2 regions of the Streptomyces sp. NPDC004647 genome follow, and region 1 is predicted to be linked to the other one. Evidence: riboswitches for the same ligand, from Rfam matches in the RefSeq annotation. Region 1 holds a riboswitch; the other holds the start of a gene.
What was found. A riboswitch is a leader RNA that binds a small molecule or an ion and turns the genes downstream of it on or off. The one in region 1 is predicted to bind FMN.
Positions count from the first base shown of each region.

Region 2: linked by a shared signal. The riboswitch ahead of ribB (3,4-dihydroxy-2-butanone-4-phosphate synthase) and the one ahead of ribD (bifunctional diaminohydroxyphosphoribosylaminopyrimidine deaminase/5-amino-6-(5-phosphoribosylamino)uracil reductase RibD) in region 1 are both predicted to bind FMN.

Region 1 covers NZ_JBEXKU010000136.1:3,086-10,419, forward strand. The annotation lists gene ABZW18_RS32880 (PH domain-containing protein) at 1-404, opposite strand, end outside; gene hisG (ATP phosphoribosyltransferase) at 523-1,371, opposite strand; gene ABZW18_RS32890 (phosphoribosyl-ATP diphosphatase) at 1,473-1,745, opposite strand; gene ribH (6,7-dimethyl-8-ribityllumazine synthase) at 1,797-2,282, opposite strand; gene ABZW18_RS32900 (bifunctional 3,4-dihydroxy-2-butanone-4-phosphate synthase/GTP cyclohydrolase II) at 2,356-3,675, opposite strand; partial or broken gene ABZW18_RS32905 (nicotinamide riboside transporter PnuC) at 3,672-3,791, opposite strand; gene ABZW18_RS32910 (riboflavin synthase) at 3,809-4,471, opposite strand; gene ribD (bifunctional diaminohydroxyphosphoribosylaminopyrimidine deaminase/5-amino-6-(5-phosphoribosylamino)uracil reductase RibD) at 4,473-5,606, opposite strand; FMN riboswitch at 5,755-5,885, opposite strand; gene ABZW18_RS32920 (MFS transporter) at 6,120-7,334, shown strand, end outside.
Region 2 covers NZ_JBEXKU010000040.1:54,052-61,385, reverse strand. The annotation lists gene ABZW18_RS19275 (fatty acyl-AMP ligase) at 1-1,617, opposite strand, end outside; gene ABZW18_RS19270 (acyl carrier protein) at 1,614-1,862, opposite strand; gene ABZW18_RS19265 (PaaI family thioesterase) at 1,869-2,366, opposite strand; gene ABZW18_RS19260 (ferritin-like domain-containing protein) at 2,386-3,579, opposite strand; partial or broken gene ribB (3,4-dihydroxy-2-butanone-4-phosphate synthase) at 3,760-4,371, opposite strand; FMN riboswitch at 4,515-4,643, opposite strand; gene ABZW18_RS19250 (ABC transporter substrate-binding protein) at 4,967-6,007, shown strand; gene ABZW18_RS19245 (PaaI family thioesterase) at 6,111-6,560, shown strand; gene ABZW18_RS19240 (pyridoxal phosphate-dependent aminotransferase) at 6,633-7,334, shown strand, end outside.

The DNA.
Region 1 (7,334 bases):
CTGATGGCCTGCGTCTTGGCGATGCCCGGCTGGATGCCCATGGCGGGCAGGCTGGTGCCGTCCGCCAGATCGAGATAGACCCAGGGGTCACCGGGACGGAGATTCACCCGGAGCACCTCGGCCCACTCCAGCCGGCGCTTCGTCGTGAGATTGACGACGGTGACGCCACTTGCGTCGGCCTCGACCCTGGGGCGGCTGAGCAGCGCCAGGACCAGGAAGAGCAGCAGCCCGGTGAAGATGAAGCTGGCCCGCCCCCCCGCGCCCACCGCGGGCAGCAGCAGGGCGATCACCGTCAGCACGGCGAGCAGGGCGGTTCCGCCGGCGAGCAGGACGACCCGGGTACGGGTCGGCCGGAAAGTGACGGGAAGGCCCGGGAGCTCGGGCCGGGCGGCAGGGGCGGACACAGGGCGGTCCTTCGGTGGCAGGTGCGGGTGCCGGACGCGTATCGCGTCGGACTCCCGCGGTCGGAAAGTCGGCAATGAGCGGTCAGCGGTGGACCGGTCGGCGGTGGACCGTCGGCGGTCAGAGGCGGCAGGCGTGGATACCGGTGGTGAGAATCGCACGCGCGCCGAGGTCGTAGAGCTCGTCCATGATCCGCTGGGCGTCCTTGGACGGAACCATGGAGCGGACGGCGACCCAGCCCTCGTGGTGCAGCGGGGAGACCGTGGGCGACTCCAGCCCCGGGGTCAGGGCGACGGCCCGCTCGACGTGCTCGACGCGGATGTCGTAGTCCATCATCACGTACCGCCGGGCGACCAGGACGCCCTGCATACGGCGGAGGAACTGCTGGACCTTCGGGTCGTCGGTGGACGTGCCGGTGCGCTGGATGACGACGGCCTCGGACTCCAGGATCGGCTCGCCGATGATCTCCAGTCCCGCATTGCGCAGCGTGGTGCCGGTCTCGACGACATCCGCGATGATCTCGGCGACGCCGAGCTGGATGGCGGTCTCGACGGCGCCGTCCAGGCGGACGACGGAGGCGTCGACCCCGTTGTCGGCGAGGTGCTGGGTGACCAGGCCGGAGAAGGAGGTGGCCACGGTCATGCCGCCGAACTCGGAGACGTCCTTGGCGGTGCCGGGGCGGGTCGCGTAGCGGAAGGTGGAGCCGGCGAACCCGAGCCGGACGATCTCCTCGGCGTCGGCCCCTGAGTCCAGCAGCAGGTCGCGGCCGGTGATGCCGATGTCGAGCCGGCCGGAGCCGACGTACACGGCGATGTCCCGGGGGCGGAGGAAGAAGAACTCCACGTCGTTGTCCGCGTCGACGAGGACCAGTTCGCGGCGGTCCTTGCGCTGCTTGTAGCCGGCCTCATGGAGCATCGCCGACGCAGGCTCGGACAGTGAACCCTTGTTGGGGACGGCAATGCGCAGCATGGAGCGGATTCCTTCGTTCTCGGGGCCGGTGCCCGTGGGTGTTGTTCGCTTGGCGCTGCGGCGCGAGGGGAACGGGCGCGCGCCCGTCCCCTCGCCGCGGCTCAGAGGTGAGCGTATACGTCGTCCAGGGAGATTCCCCTGGCGACCATCATCACCTGAAGGTGGTACAGGAGTTGGGAGATCTCCTCGGCGGTACGGGCCTCGCCCTCGTGCTCAGCGGCCATCCACACCTCGGCCGCCTCCTCGACGACCTTCTTGCCGATGGTGTGCACGCCCGCGGCCACCAGCTCGGCGGTGCGGGAGGTGCCGGGGTCGCCGGTGGCGGCTTTGTGCTGGAGCTCGGCGAAGAGCTCCTCGAATGTCTTGTTCGCCATGGTGCCCTTAACCTACCGGGTCCGCTACGGGTGCTGTGCAGTGCCCGCTCCTCAGCGCCATGGCTCGGCGACGGTACGCAGCGTGGCGGCGGTGGAGACCGCGGCGGTGACCGCTTCGTGGCCCTTGTCCTCGGTCGAGCCCTCCAGGCCGGCCCTGTCCAGCGCCTGCTCCTCGTTGTCGCAGGTCAGCACGCCGAAACCGATGGGGACACCGGTGTCGACGGTGACCTGGGTGAGGCCCTGGGTGACGCCTTGGCACACGTACTCGAAGTGCGGGGTGCCGCCGCGGATGACGACGCCGAGGGCGACGACCGCGTCATAGCCGCGGCCCGCCAGGACCTTGGCGACGACCGGAAGCTCGAAGCTGCCGGGCACGCGCAGCAGCGTCGGCTCATCGATGCCCAGCTCGTGCAGGGCGCGCAGTGCGCCGTCCACAAGGCCGTCCATCACCTTCTCGTGCCACTGCGCCGCCACCACGGCCACCCGCAGGTCTCCGCAGTTCTTCACGGACAGTTCGGGGGCGCCCTTACCGCTCACGTCTCTCCTCGGTGCTGATCTGGTGCTGATCTTGTACATATCGTGCGGTTGCACGACTGCCGCATGCGCGGGCTCACTGGTTGCCGCAGGCGGAGGGTCGGGCTCCGCCCAGCGGGGACAGCGGGAGCTCGGCGTCCAGCCACGGCAGGTCGTGTCCCATCCGGTCCCGCTTGGTGCGCAGATACCGGAGATTGTGCTCGCCCGCCTGGACCGGCATCGGCTCCCGGTCGGTGACCTTCAGTCCGTGCCGGACGAGGGCGGCGGTCTTCTCGGGGTTGTTGGTCAACAGCCGCAGGCTGCGTACGCCGAGGTCGGTGAGGATCTGGGCGCCCGCGGCGTAGTCGCGTGCGTCGGCGGGCAGGCCGAGTTCGAGATTGGCGTCCAGGGTGTCCCGGCCGCGCTCCTGGAGCTCATACGCGCGCAGCTTGGACATCAGGCCGATGCCGCGTCCCTCGTGGCCGCGCAGATAGATCACCACGCCGCGGCCCTCGGTGGTGACCCGCGCGAGCGAGGCGTGCAGCTGGGGACCGCAGTCGCAGCGCATCGAGTGGAAGATGTCGCCGGTGAGGCACTCGGAGTGGACGCGTACCAGGACGTCCTCGCCGTCGCCGATGTCGCCCTGGACGAGGGCGATGTGCTCGACGCCGTCCACGGTGGAACGGTAGCCGTACGCCTGGAAGTCGCCGAACGCGGTGGGCAGCCGGGTCTCCGCCTCACGGCGGACGGTGGGCTCGGACGACCTGCGGTACGCCACCAGGTCCTCTATGGAGATGATCGCCAGGCCGTGCTTGCGGGCGAACGGGATCAGCTCGGGCAGCCGCATCATCGTGCCGTCCTCGGCCGCGATCTCCACGATCGCGGCAGCCGGGCGCAGTCCCGCGAGCCGGGCGAGGTCGACGCCGGCCTCGGTGTGGCCGTTGCGCACGAGCACACCGCCGGGGCGGGCGCGGAGCGGGAAGATGTGGCCGGGGCGTACGAAGTCGCCCTGGGTGGCGGTGCCGTCGGCGAGCAGCCGGAGGGTGGTGGCCCGGTCGGCGGCGGAGATGCCGGTGCTGACGCCGTGCGCGGCCGAGGCGTCGACCGAGACGGTGAACGCGGTACGCATCGACTCGGTGTTCTGCTCGACCATCTGGGGCAGGTCGAGGCGGTCCAGGTCCACGCCCTCCATGGGCGCGCAGATCAGCCCGCGGCACTCGCTCATCATGAACGCCACGATCTGCGGAGTGGCCTTCTCCGCGGCGATGACGAGGTCGCCCTCGTCCTCCCGGTTCTCGTCGTCCACGACGACGACGGGGCGTCCCGCGGCGATGTCGGCGATCGCGCGCTCGACCGGGTCCAGCCGCAGGTCCTCGTCGTCGCCGTCGCCGTCGTACCAGCTCTGCAGTGCGGTCATGCCGCTGCTCCTTCCAGGACGGCCGCGCCACGGGAGCGCAGCCACCAGTCGCGCGTTCCCCACAGGACGAGGACGGGATGGATCACGTGGACGAGGCCGGAGAAGGCAGGGCCGTTCAGCCGGTCCGGAGCGGTCACTTGACGGCCTCCCGGGCAATGGTGCCGACGTCGGCGCCGGCGCCGAGCAGCCGCTCGACGTACTTGGCGATGACGTCCACCTCGAGGTTGACCGTGTCGCCCGGCTCCTTGATGCCCAGGGTGGTGAGCGCCAGGGTGGTCGGGATCAGGCTGACGGTGAAGTAGTCGGGGCCCGCGTCCACGACGGTGAGGCTGATGCCGTCGACGGTGATGGAGCCCTTCTCGACGACATACCGGGTCAGGTCGTCGGGGAGCGCGATCTTGACGATCTCCCAGTGCTCGGCGGGCTTGCGATCGACGACGACGCCCGTGCCGTCGACATGTCCCTGGACGATGTGGCCGCCGAGGCGTCCGCCGAGGGCCATCGGCCGTTCGAGGTTGACGCGGGACCCGACGACGAGGGCGCCGAGACTGGAGCGGCTCAGCGTTTCGGCCATCACATCGGCGGTGAACTCACCGTCGCCGGTGTCGACGACGGTGAGGCAGACGCCGTTGACGGCGATCGAGTCGCCGTGCTTGGCGCCCTGGGTGACGACGGGGCCGCGCAGCCGGAAGCGAGCGGAGCGGGTGGGGTCGCCCTCAGCGGCGGCCGGGAGAGAGTCGCCGAGATGCTCGACGGCGGTGACCTCACCCAGTTCTTCGACGATTCCGGTGAACACGTCAGCTCTCCTCGGGGGGCGTGGCGTTGGCGGTGGGTACGGCGGTGATGCGCAGGTCGGGGCCGAGTCGCGTGGCGTCGGTGATGTCGAGCCGCAACGCCTGCGCGATCGTGCTGATTCCGGCGTCGGCGAGCGCCGCGGGGCCCGCGCCGAGCAGTGCGGGGGCGAGATAGCCGACGACCTGGTCGACGGCGCCGGCCGCGACGAAGGCGCCGGCGAGGGTCGGGCCGCCCTCCAGCAGGACCGACCGCACGTCGCGCCCGTGGAGGGCGTCGAGCAGGGCCGGGATGTTCAGGCCCCGGCGGGGCGCACGGGGGAGCCTGACGACCGGGGCGAGACCTTCGAGGTGTGCGGCGTCGGCGTCCTCGGCCACCGCGACCAGTGTCGGCGCATGGCCGTCGAGGACACGGGCGCCGGGCTTGACGGCGGTGGCGTTGCTGTCGACGACGACGCGCAGCGGCTGCGTGATCCCCGAGTCCAGCAACTCGGCGTCCCTCGGGCGCGAACCGAGCTGCGGGTCGTCGGTGCGGGCGGTGCCGGAGCCGACGACGACGGCGTCGGCCTGGGCCCGCAGCCGGTGGACGTCCGCGCGGGACTCGGGCGAGGAGATCCATCGGCTGGTGCCGTCGGCGGCGGCGGTCCGGCCGTCGAGGGTGGCGGCGTACTTCCAGAGCACGAAGGGGCGGCCGAGGCGTACGGAGGTGAGCCAGGCGAGGTTGCCCGCCTCGGCCTCCTCGGCGAGCAGTCCGCCCTCGACCTCGATGCCGGCGGCGGCGAGGGTGCTGGAGCCGCCGGTGGCGGCCGGGTTGGGGTCGGCGACGGCGTAGCGCACCCGGGCGATGCCGGCGTCGATGAGCGCCTGGGTGCAGGGACCGGTGCGGCCGGTGTGGTCGCAGGGTTCGAGTGTGACCAGAGCGGTGCCGCCACGGGACCGCTCCCCCGCGTCGCGCAGGGCCTCGACCTCGGCGTGCGGCCCCCCGGCCCGCCGGTGCCAGCCTTCGCCGACGATCTGTCCGGAGACGTCGAGGATCACGCACCCGACAACCGGGTTGGGGCTGGTGGATCCGAGACCGCGGGCCGCGAGCGCGATGGCGCGGCGCATCGCGGCGCGTTCGGCTGGGGCTGCGGGGGCCACCGGGTCCTCCTGCCTCTTCGGGCACGGACTCCGGGGCTGTCGAAATGACAGAAGCGGGAACAACGCATCGGAGGACGCCGAGGCCGGGACGTACAAAGCGGTCCGCGAGGACGGACCCGCCGGGCGGCGGCGCACCGGTGCTTGCCCGCCGCGCACTGCCTCCCATCCGGACTTTAACCGTCGGTCCAGGAATTTCACCTGGTCAACCGGCCGCTGGCGGCGGACGGGTCGCGGACTGTAACCGCCGGTTCGGACTTTCACCGACCCCGGAGTGCGCTGACGTCACTGGTACAGGCCCCAGTGTGCCATGAGATACGGGCCCGAGTGGAGGCCGCCTCCCTGTGGGTTGGCTCACGCGGCCGCACCGCCGCGGCGGGGCGCTACGGCAGGGCGGCCGTTCCCCGGGCGGCGAGCAGGGGCCCCGCAGCGGACCGGCCGGCGCAGCGGGATCATCATTGCGCGGCGGATTGCGCGGCGGATTTGCGCGGCGTTTCTTCGGGGAGGAGTGACGGGATGGAGAGTATCGGCGCGAGGGCCGGAGTCGGCGGGGCCGGTCCGGCCGGTTTCCGGGAACGGACCCTGCGCCGCGCCCGTATCGCCGTCGCCGCCGTGTTCGCCGTGCACGGCGCGGTCACCGGCAGCTTCGCGACCCGTATCCCCTGGATCCAGGAGCACACGGACATCGGTGCGGGCCAACTCGGCATCGCTCTCGCCTTCCCCGCGGTCGGCGCCTCCGTGGCGATGCCGCTGGCGGGGCGGATCAGCCACCGCTTCGGTGCCCGGGCCGCCCTGCGCGGGCTGCTCGCCCTGTGGACCGCCGCGCTGGTTCTCCCGGCGTTCGCCCCCGATTTCCTCGCGCTGTGCTGCGCGCTCTTCGTCCTCGGCGCCACGGCCGGTATGGCGGATGTCGCGATGAACGCCCTGGGGGTGGAGATCGAGGAACGGCTCGGGCGCCCGATCATGTCCGGGCTGCACGGGATGTGGAGCGCGGGGGCGCTGGCGGGTTCGGCGGCCGGTACGGTCGCCGCCCACGCCGGTCTGGACGCCCGGGCGCATCTGGCGATCGCCGCCGCCGTCCTCACCGTGCTCGGCGCCGTCGCCTGCCAGGGGGTCCTGGACCTGCGCAGCGCACCGGACGAGCACCCGCCGCCGCGCTTCGCGCTGCCCCCGAAGTCCGCCCTGGTCATCGGCGCGGTCGGCTTCTGCGCCGTCTTCGCGGAGGGCGCGAGTCTGGACTGGTCCGCGGTCTATCTGCGCGACTCCCTCGGGACCTCGGCGGGCCTGGCGGCCGCCTCCACCACCGCCTTTGCCTGCACGATGGCGGTGGCACGGCTGGCCGGGGACGCCGTGGTGGGGCGCTTCGGGGCCGTACGGACCGTACGGGTCGGCGGTGTACTCGCGACGGCGGGCGGTGTGCTGGTCGTGGCGGCCACCCATCCAGTCATGGCCATGGGCGGGTTCGCGCTGATCGGCCTGGGGGTCGCGGTGGTCGTCCCGCTGGCCTTCGCGGCGGCGGGCCGCAGCGGTCCCGCTCCGAGCCAGTCGATCGCGGGCGTCGCCACGATCACCTACACCTCAGGGCTCATCGCGCCCTCCGCGATGGGCTCGATCGCCGACGCGACGTCGCTGACGGCGTCGTTCGGGCTGGTCACGGCATTGGCCTTCGGGCTGGTGCTGGGCGCGGGCGTACTGCGCCCAGCCGCCAGGAGCACCACGGGCGGGGCGCAG
Region 2 (7,334 bases), on a different contig from region 1:
GTGGCGTTGCAATTTTCCGCTCGAGGTCCGCGGAAGTCTGCCCTTGTCGACGAACACCACCTCCGACGGAGTGATTCCGAGAGCGGCGGACACCGCGTACCGAAGCTGCCCCCGGAGATCGCCACGGGCCGCCGGATCCTTCTCCCTGGTCTCCACGAGCAGCCCGAGCCGCTCCCCCTCCGGGGTGGGGACGCCGACCGCCAGCACGCCGTGAATGGCGATGCCGGGCACCCGGCCGGCGACCGATTCGATATCGCTGGCGTGGTAGTTCTGGCCGAAGACAATGATCGTTTCCTTCTTCCGGCCCACGATGTACCACTCGTCGTCGAGCCGGAACGCGAGGTCACCGGTGTGCGCCCAGGCGCCGGCCGCCACAGCGGTCCGTGTCGCCTGCTCGTCGGCCTCGTAGCCCCGCGTCACGGACGAACCCCGCACCTGGAGCTCGCCCACCCGTGCCTCGTCGCGCAGTTCACTGCCTCCCTCGTCGACGATGCGCACCTCCAGTCCGGATAACGGCCCGCCGACCGAGGCGATCTCCCGGGCCAGTTGGGCACCTTCCGAGGTGGTCGCGGCGATACCTTCGCCGAGCAGATCGCGTCGCACCCAGGTGGTCCGCACCGGGCGGTCGATCGGCGGGAACGCGACCCCGAGTGCGGCCTCAGCCAGCCCGTAGACAGGGAGGAAAGCCGTCCGGCTGAATTCCGCCGGAGCGAAGTGTTCGGTGAACTTCCGCATGACCTCGGCGTCGACCGCCTCCGCCCCGTTGAGCGCGAGGCGCCACGAGGAGAGATCGAAGTCCGGGACCGCTTCCGCGGGCGTTCTGCGCAGGGTGTGCAGATAGCCGGAGTTGGGTGCCATGGTGATGGACACCCGGTGCTCACTGATCATCCGCACCCAGCGGGTCGGATCGCGGAGGAAGTCCTCCGGCGGGAGCAGACAGAGTTCCGCGTCGTTGAGGATGGAGCAGAGGCACGCTCCGACCAGGCCCATGTCGTGGAAGAGGGGCAGCCAGGCCCCCACCACGTCGGCTTCGGTGATCTGCAGCGCCTCGGTGATGGCACTGACATTGGCCAGCAGGTTCTCGTGCGTCAGCACCACGCCCTTGGGAGAACCGCTGGTACCCGAGGTGTACTGGACCAGCGCCGGTTCGTTCGCGGCGACATCGGCGAACGCCGGCGTGCTTTCCAGCAGCGACCCGACGACGTGAATGCTGAACTCCCCGCCGGCGCTGCCGATCGCCGGTCCCAGGAGTTCACCGAACGACTCGTTCGTCAGGATCTTCTCGACCCCCGACCGGCGCATCGCCAGGGAGATCCGCCGCATATGGATCTCCAGGGCGGCGAACCGGAACGGGGGCGGCATCGGCACGGGCACCGCGCCTGCGGCCAGCACCCCGAAGAACGCCCGGAGGAAGTCCACCGAACTGGGCAGCGCGATGGCCACTCGCTCGCCGCGCGCCACCCCCCGCTCGAGCAGCCCGCCCGCAACCTTGAGGGCCTGGGCGTGGAGTTGGTCAAATCCCACCCGCTCGACAGTTCCCGAGTCACCGCTCAGGAGGCGCACTCCATGCCCACTGGTGCGTTTCGCGACCCGCTCGAGCGCCTTCAGCAGGGTCACTCCGGTGCCCCCTGCCCGCAGAGCTTCTCGACCAGGCCCTGAAACTCACCGATGGTCGCGATCCGGAAGGTGATGTCGTCCCCGATCTCGATGCCGAATTCCTTCTCGGTCTCCAGAATGATCTGGAGCACCCGCATCGAATCGAAGTCCGGAAGCGAACGGAAGTGGACGTCCGGCTTCAAGTCCGCTTCCGGTACATTCAACTGCTGACTGATGATGGCGCAAACCCGCTGGTGAATATCCATGGAGAATCATCCCCTTTGTGGTATAGCGCCGTTGGCGGCGCGAAGTATCCGGGCGAGGTCGCCGGGAAACCGCTCACCGTAGGAATCGAGTACGTCGTCGGTGATCCGGCAGAACGTACCGTCGGCCGCCGCGACAAGGTCACCCGTGGGCAGTTCGATCCGGCCGGAGGCCCGTACCGAGACGCTGTCCTGCGCAGTGATGCGGGCGTGAGCGACGTGCTCGGTATCGGTCTCCATGGGCCGGCCGTACCGAATCCGCAGCCCTGTGGTGAACGCCGATACCCGGCCCAAGCGGTAAACCGCCTGGGCAAGCAACTCGTCAAGGATCGTCGCGATGATTCCCCCGTGCACGATGCCGGGGAACGACTCGTAATCCGGTCCCAGTTTTACGCTGGTCACGAAGCCCTCGCCGTCCGGCTCGAAGGACATGTGCAGACCGATGGGATTGTTCGGAGCGCATCCAAAACAGTTCAGCTCTGTTTCGGTCGCCGGCGAAGCGGGCATTCCCATCCTCCTCGCGTGGCTAAATCATGGACCGGAGTTTGTTCTTGATGTCGCGTGGGGACTCGATCGAGTCGTCCCCCGCCACTCTCCGCATGATGGCCAGGACCTTGTTGTCGGCGGCGTCGGTCGCGCCTTCCATGACGCTCTCGACCTGCCTGATGCCGTTGGCCGAAGTGGAGTGCGGGTAGAAGTGGCCGGCCGGATGCTTGATGCCGTCGCTGCGGTCCGCGAGCCAGACGTAGGCCATCTTCAGGGTGGCGATCTGGTTCTCCTTGTTGCCGTCGCACAGCTCCTCGTTGAAGACCGTGAACGCCCGGCAGTGGCGTGACTCGTCGCGGTGCAGCAACTTCCAGATGCGCTTGATCACCGGCTCTTCGGTATCTGCCGCGAGGCGCTTGTAGTACTCGGCGGCACGCGCCTCGGAGATGATGTTCATCGTGAGCGTGCCCGGCCGGGTGTCACCCATCGGATAGGGCTCACGCTTGTACAGCGCGTGCTTGGAGCGGACCTTGACGCCGAGCCGGTCCAAATACCGTGCCTGCACCAGGGAGTGCCGTGCCTCCTCCGCGCCCCACATCAGTGCCCAGGAGGAGAAGCTGGTCTCTCCCTCCCATTCGCGCAGGAAGTTATGGGCGCCGGGCAGCGTCCCGAATTCAATGATCGCGGTCTCCGTGAGGTAGTCGAGCTCATCCTCACGCAGCAGCTCCGGGTTGAGCTGATCGAGGTTGATCTCGTTCCAGTCCCACCGCGTGGTCTCGAACCAGTCGAAGATCTTGTTGTAGGTCGAGTCCAGGTAGAAGTCGGTGTAGAGCGGGTCCTGGATCAGCGAGTGATAGGCGCGCAACCCCAGCGCGACCGAATCCGAGAGCCCGAAGCCCTCGAAACCGGACGGCGCCAGGATGTCCTCCACGTCGTAGGCCTCGGCCCAGTCGGGAACGCGTCCGCCCGCGGTCGGACCGACCACGTAGGCCCGCGTCTTGTTGAAGTCCCGCATATCGCGGAGAGTTGCTACGCCGTCAGGAGCGGCCGACCCCTCACCTCCGATGAAGACGGCCGCCAACTCCACATCGTCTTCCAGTTCGTGCAGGTATCGCGCGAGTACGTCGGGGGTTACGCGATCGAGGTCGATCTCGCCGAACCGGCTCAGTGAAAGCCGCTCCGGAAGTTTCACTTCCGGAAGGCAGTTCACGAAAGCAACACGTACCGTGCTCATAACGCTCCTCCCTGGTTCCCCATCCGATTCCGTCTGCATTCCGATCAGTACGGCCATGTGCGGGCCGACTACCGCAACAGAAACACGAATTCGGGGGTGAGGAGCCGTCTCTTGCAGGAAGCTGCCGGAGAGTGCTCAGGCCGCCCCGGCCGGACTCAGCCACTCCGCCGCGGCATCCGGCTCGGTCCGGCAGCGGTATTCGATGAGGTCCGCGATACTGATGACCGGAAGGCCGTGCTCGGCCGCGAAGCGGAGCAGGTCGGGCAGGCGCTTCATCGTCCCGTCGTCGTTGACCAGCTCGCACAGCACCCCGGCTTCCCGGCAGCCGGCCAGCCGCGCCAGGTCCAGCGTGGCCTCGGTGTGCCCCGGGCGGCGCAGTACCCCGCCCGGCACTCCGCGCAGCGGTACGACGTGGCCCGGACGGCAGAGGTCCTCGGGGAGGGTCGCCGGGTCGGCCAGCAGCCGGATCGTACGGGCGCGGTCCGCGGCGGAGATCCCGGTGCTCACCCCGTCGCGGGCGTCGACCGTGACGGTGTAGGCGGTCCCCCGGCGGTCCTGGTTGGTGTGATGCATCGGCGGCAGTTCGAGCCGGTGGCACTCGGCCTCGGTCAGCGGGGCACAGATGTATCCGGATGTGTACCGCACCATGAAGGCCAGCAGTTCAGGAGTGGCGTGCTCTGCGGCGAACACCAGGTCGCCCTCGTTCTCGCGCGCCTCGTCGTCGGCCACAACGGCCGCCCCTCCCGCGGCGATGGCCGCGAGAGCGGCCTCCACACTGTCGAGCTGGCTCATCGATGACATCCTCTCCCTGTGGAACCCGGCGACCTTCACGCTGGGCGGGGAGGATGGAAAGAAGGGGAGTGGGGCGAGACCGGGTGAGCCGGAGCTGCGCATTGCAGGCGCACGAGTTGCGCGGCACGGCCCATGGATATCCCACACGCAAACTCCCTTCCGGACTTTAACCGTCGGCCCCGAAATTGCATCGGGTCAACCGGTCGATGGCTTCGACCGGGTCGCGGGCTCTCACCGCCGGTTCGGAATTTCACCGAACCCCGCCTGCGCGTTGGCTGTAGGCATACTCAACGGCTCCAGCTTGCCACAGCGGTTCCCGGCGGGACCAGGGTGACCGTCCGGCAGGGCAAGTGCAGGGCGCGGCCCGGCCCTTGGGCCGCGCCGGCATTCCGGCTGGCAGCGCCACCCATCGCGCGCCGGGGAAGGTGCCGCCACCCAAGGGCCCGTTCGCACGGGCGTGTTGCAGCAACCTGCCAGATCGTCATGTCCGTGCTCGGCCGCCGTACACCGGTGTGCTTGCATGCAGGCGGCAGCCACCTGGCGTACCGCCACCCCATGAGCGAATCGAAGAGAGATGCGACGTCCACAACCACCCATGATGAAGCCAGAACCCTTTGCTCCCACCGCACGGCTCCGCTTCGTCACCGGTGTGGTCGGCCTCCTCCTGGCTCTCTGCGGCTCGCTGGTGTCCTGCGCCGAGCCGACCGGGAGCAGTTCCGCCAAGAACGCGAAACTGACAATCGGGCTGACCTATGTGCCCAACATCCAGTTCTCGCCGTTCTACGTGGCCGAGGCGAAGGGGTATTACAAGGAGGCGGGGCTGAGCGTGAAGCTGCGTCACCACACAGCGGGTGAAGATCTCTTCGGCGGGCTGGAGTCGGGGAGGGAGGACGCCGTGCTGGCCGGCGGCGACGAAATGCTCCAGGGGCGCTCGAAGTCCGTCCCGGTGGTGTCCGTGGCGCAGCTCTACCACCGCTACCCGGTTTCGCTGATGGTCCCGGAGAAGTCCGGAATCCGGCAGGCGAAGGACCTGCGGGGGAAGAGCGTCGGCATCCCGGGGCCGTACGGGGAGGCGTACTTCGCACTGCTGGCCCTGCTCTCCGAAGGAGGGCTGACGGAGAAGGACGTCGATGTGAAGAACATCGGCTTCACCCAGCAGGCGGCACTGGTCGGGGACAAGGTCGACGGTGTGATGGGGTACGTCAACAACGAGGGAGTCGGGTTCGACAAGGCGGACTTCCCGGTGCGCTCCATCAGTCCGTACGCCGGTGAGAAGGAACTGCCGCTGGTCTCCATCGGCATCGGCGCCCGGCAGAGCGTCGCCGACAAGCGCGCGGGAGACCTGCGGAAGTTCCTCGACGCCACCCTGCGCGGGGTGCGGTTCGTCCTCAGCCACCCGGAGGAGACGGTGGAGCTGAGCAGGACCTACGTGCCGGGGCTGACCGGCGAGAAGCAGAAGCGCGACGCGCTGGCCGTACTGAACGCCACCAGGCCGCTGTTGAAGAACTCCGCCGGCGCCCTGGGCCGGCACGACGCCGAGCGCTGGCAGAGCATGGCCGTCTTCATGGCGGAACAGAAGCTGCTGTCCAAGAAGGTCGACGTCACCTCGGCCTTCAGCAACAAGTACCTTCCGTAGCCCGGTGGGCGGCTTCCGCCGGTCGGACTGCGGACGCCCGTTACGCTCCCGGGAAGCCGCACCCTGCGCCTCGCACGTGCGAGGCATCCACAAGGAGGAACGCATGACGGACCTGGGCAGTGTCGATCCGGCGAAGATGTCCGGACTGGAATTCCTGCGTTACGCCACCAGCCTGCCGGACCGGACCGGCATCGGATCCCTGCTCGGCATCGCGGCCGATGTACTCGAGGAGGGGCACGTGATCATGTCCCTCGAGCCACGGCCGGAATTCGCCAATCCACTGGGAACCGTGCACGGCGGAATCTTTTCGACACTGCTCGACAGCGCCATGGGGTGCGCGGTCCACACCACGCTCCCGGCCGGGGCCGGCTACACCACCCTCGGACTGACGGTCAATCTGGTCAGGGCGGTCCCGGTGGATGCCGAGCGGCTCATCGCCGAGGGCACCACCGTCCATGTCGGGGGGCGTACCGCCACCGCTGAGGGTCAGGTGAAGGACGCCGACGGCCGTCTGGTCGCCCATGCCACCACCAACTGCATGATCTTCCGCTGACCGGCTGCCGCAACGGACGGGCTGCGTCCAGGAAGGGAAGAGTCCTTGAAAGGCCCAGAGCTGTCCCGTCGGATGTCAGCCGTCCCCGTGTCGGCCACGGCCGGTGTACGCCAGGCGGCCCGTCGGCTCGACCAGTCCGGAGTGCGCGTCTTCCAGCTGGGGGCGGGTGAGCCGCAGACGCCCAGCCCGGCCGAGGTTGTGGCGGCGGCGGGGCGGGCGGCCGCTGATCCGCGGCTGCACCGGTACGCGCCGGGCCAGGGCATCCCCGATCTGCGGGACGCCGTGGCGGACTACCGCGCCGATCTCTACGGCCACGCGCTCTCTCCCGACGCGGTGCTGGTCACCTGCGGGGCCAAGCAGGCCGTCTTCAACACCCTGCTCGCCCTGGTCGACCCCGGCGACGAGGTCATCGTCCCCACGCCTTGCTGGGTCAGTTACCCCACGATGGCCCAACTGGCCGGCGGGGTACCGGTCGCTGTCCCCACCACGGCCGAGGAGGGGTTCACCCCGCGCGTGCAGCAGCTGGAGGCCGCCCGTACCCCGCGCACCAAGGTGCTGGTGCTGAACTCGCCCGGCAACCCCACGGGCGCCGTGTACCCCGCGGACGAACTGCGCCGGATCGGCCGCTGGGCGCTGACACACGGAATCTGGGTCATCAGCGACGAGGTCTACGGCGAACTGCTCGAAAAGGGCAGCGAGCCGCTGTCCGTCGTCACCGCGGTACCGGAGCTGAGCGAGCAGTGTGCCGTCGTACACGGCGTCAGCAAGACCTTT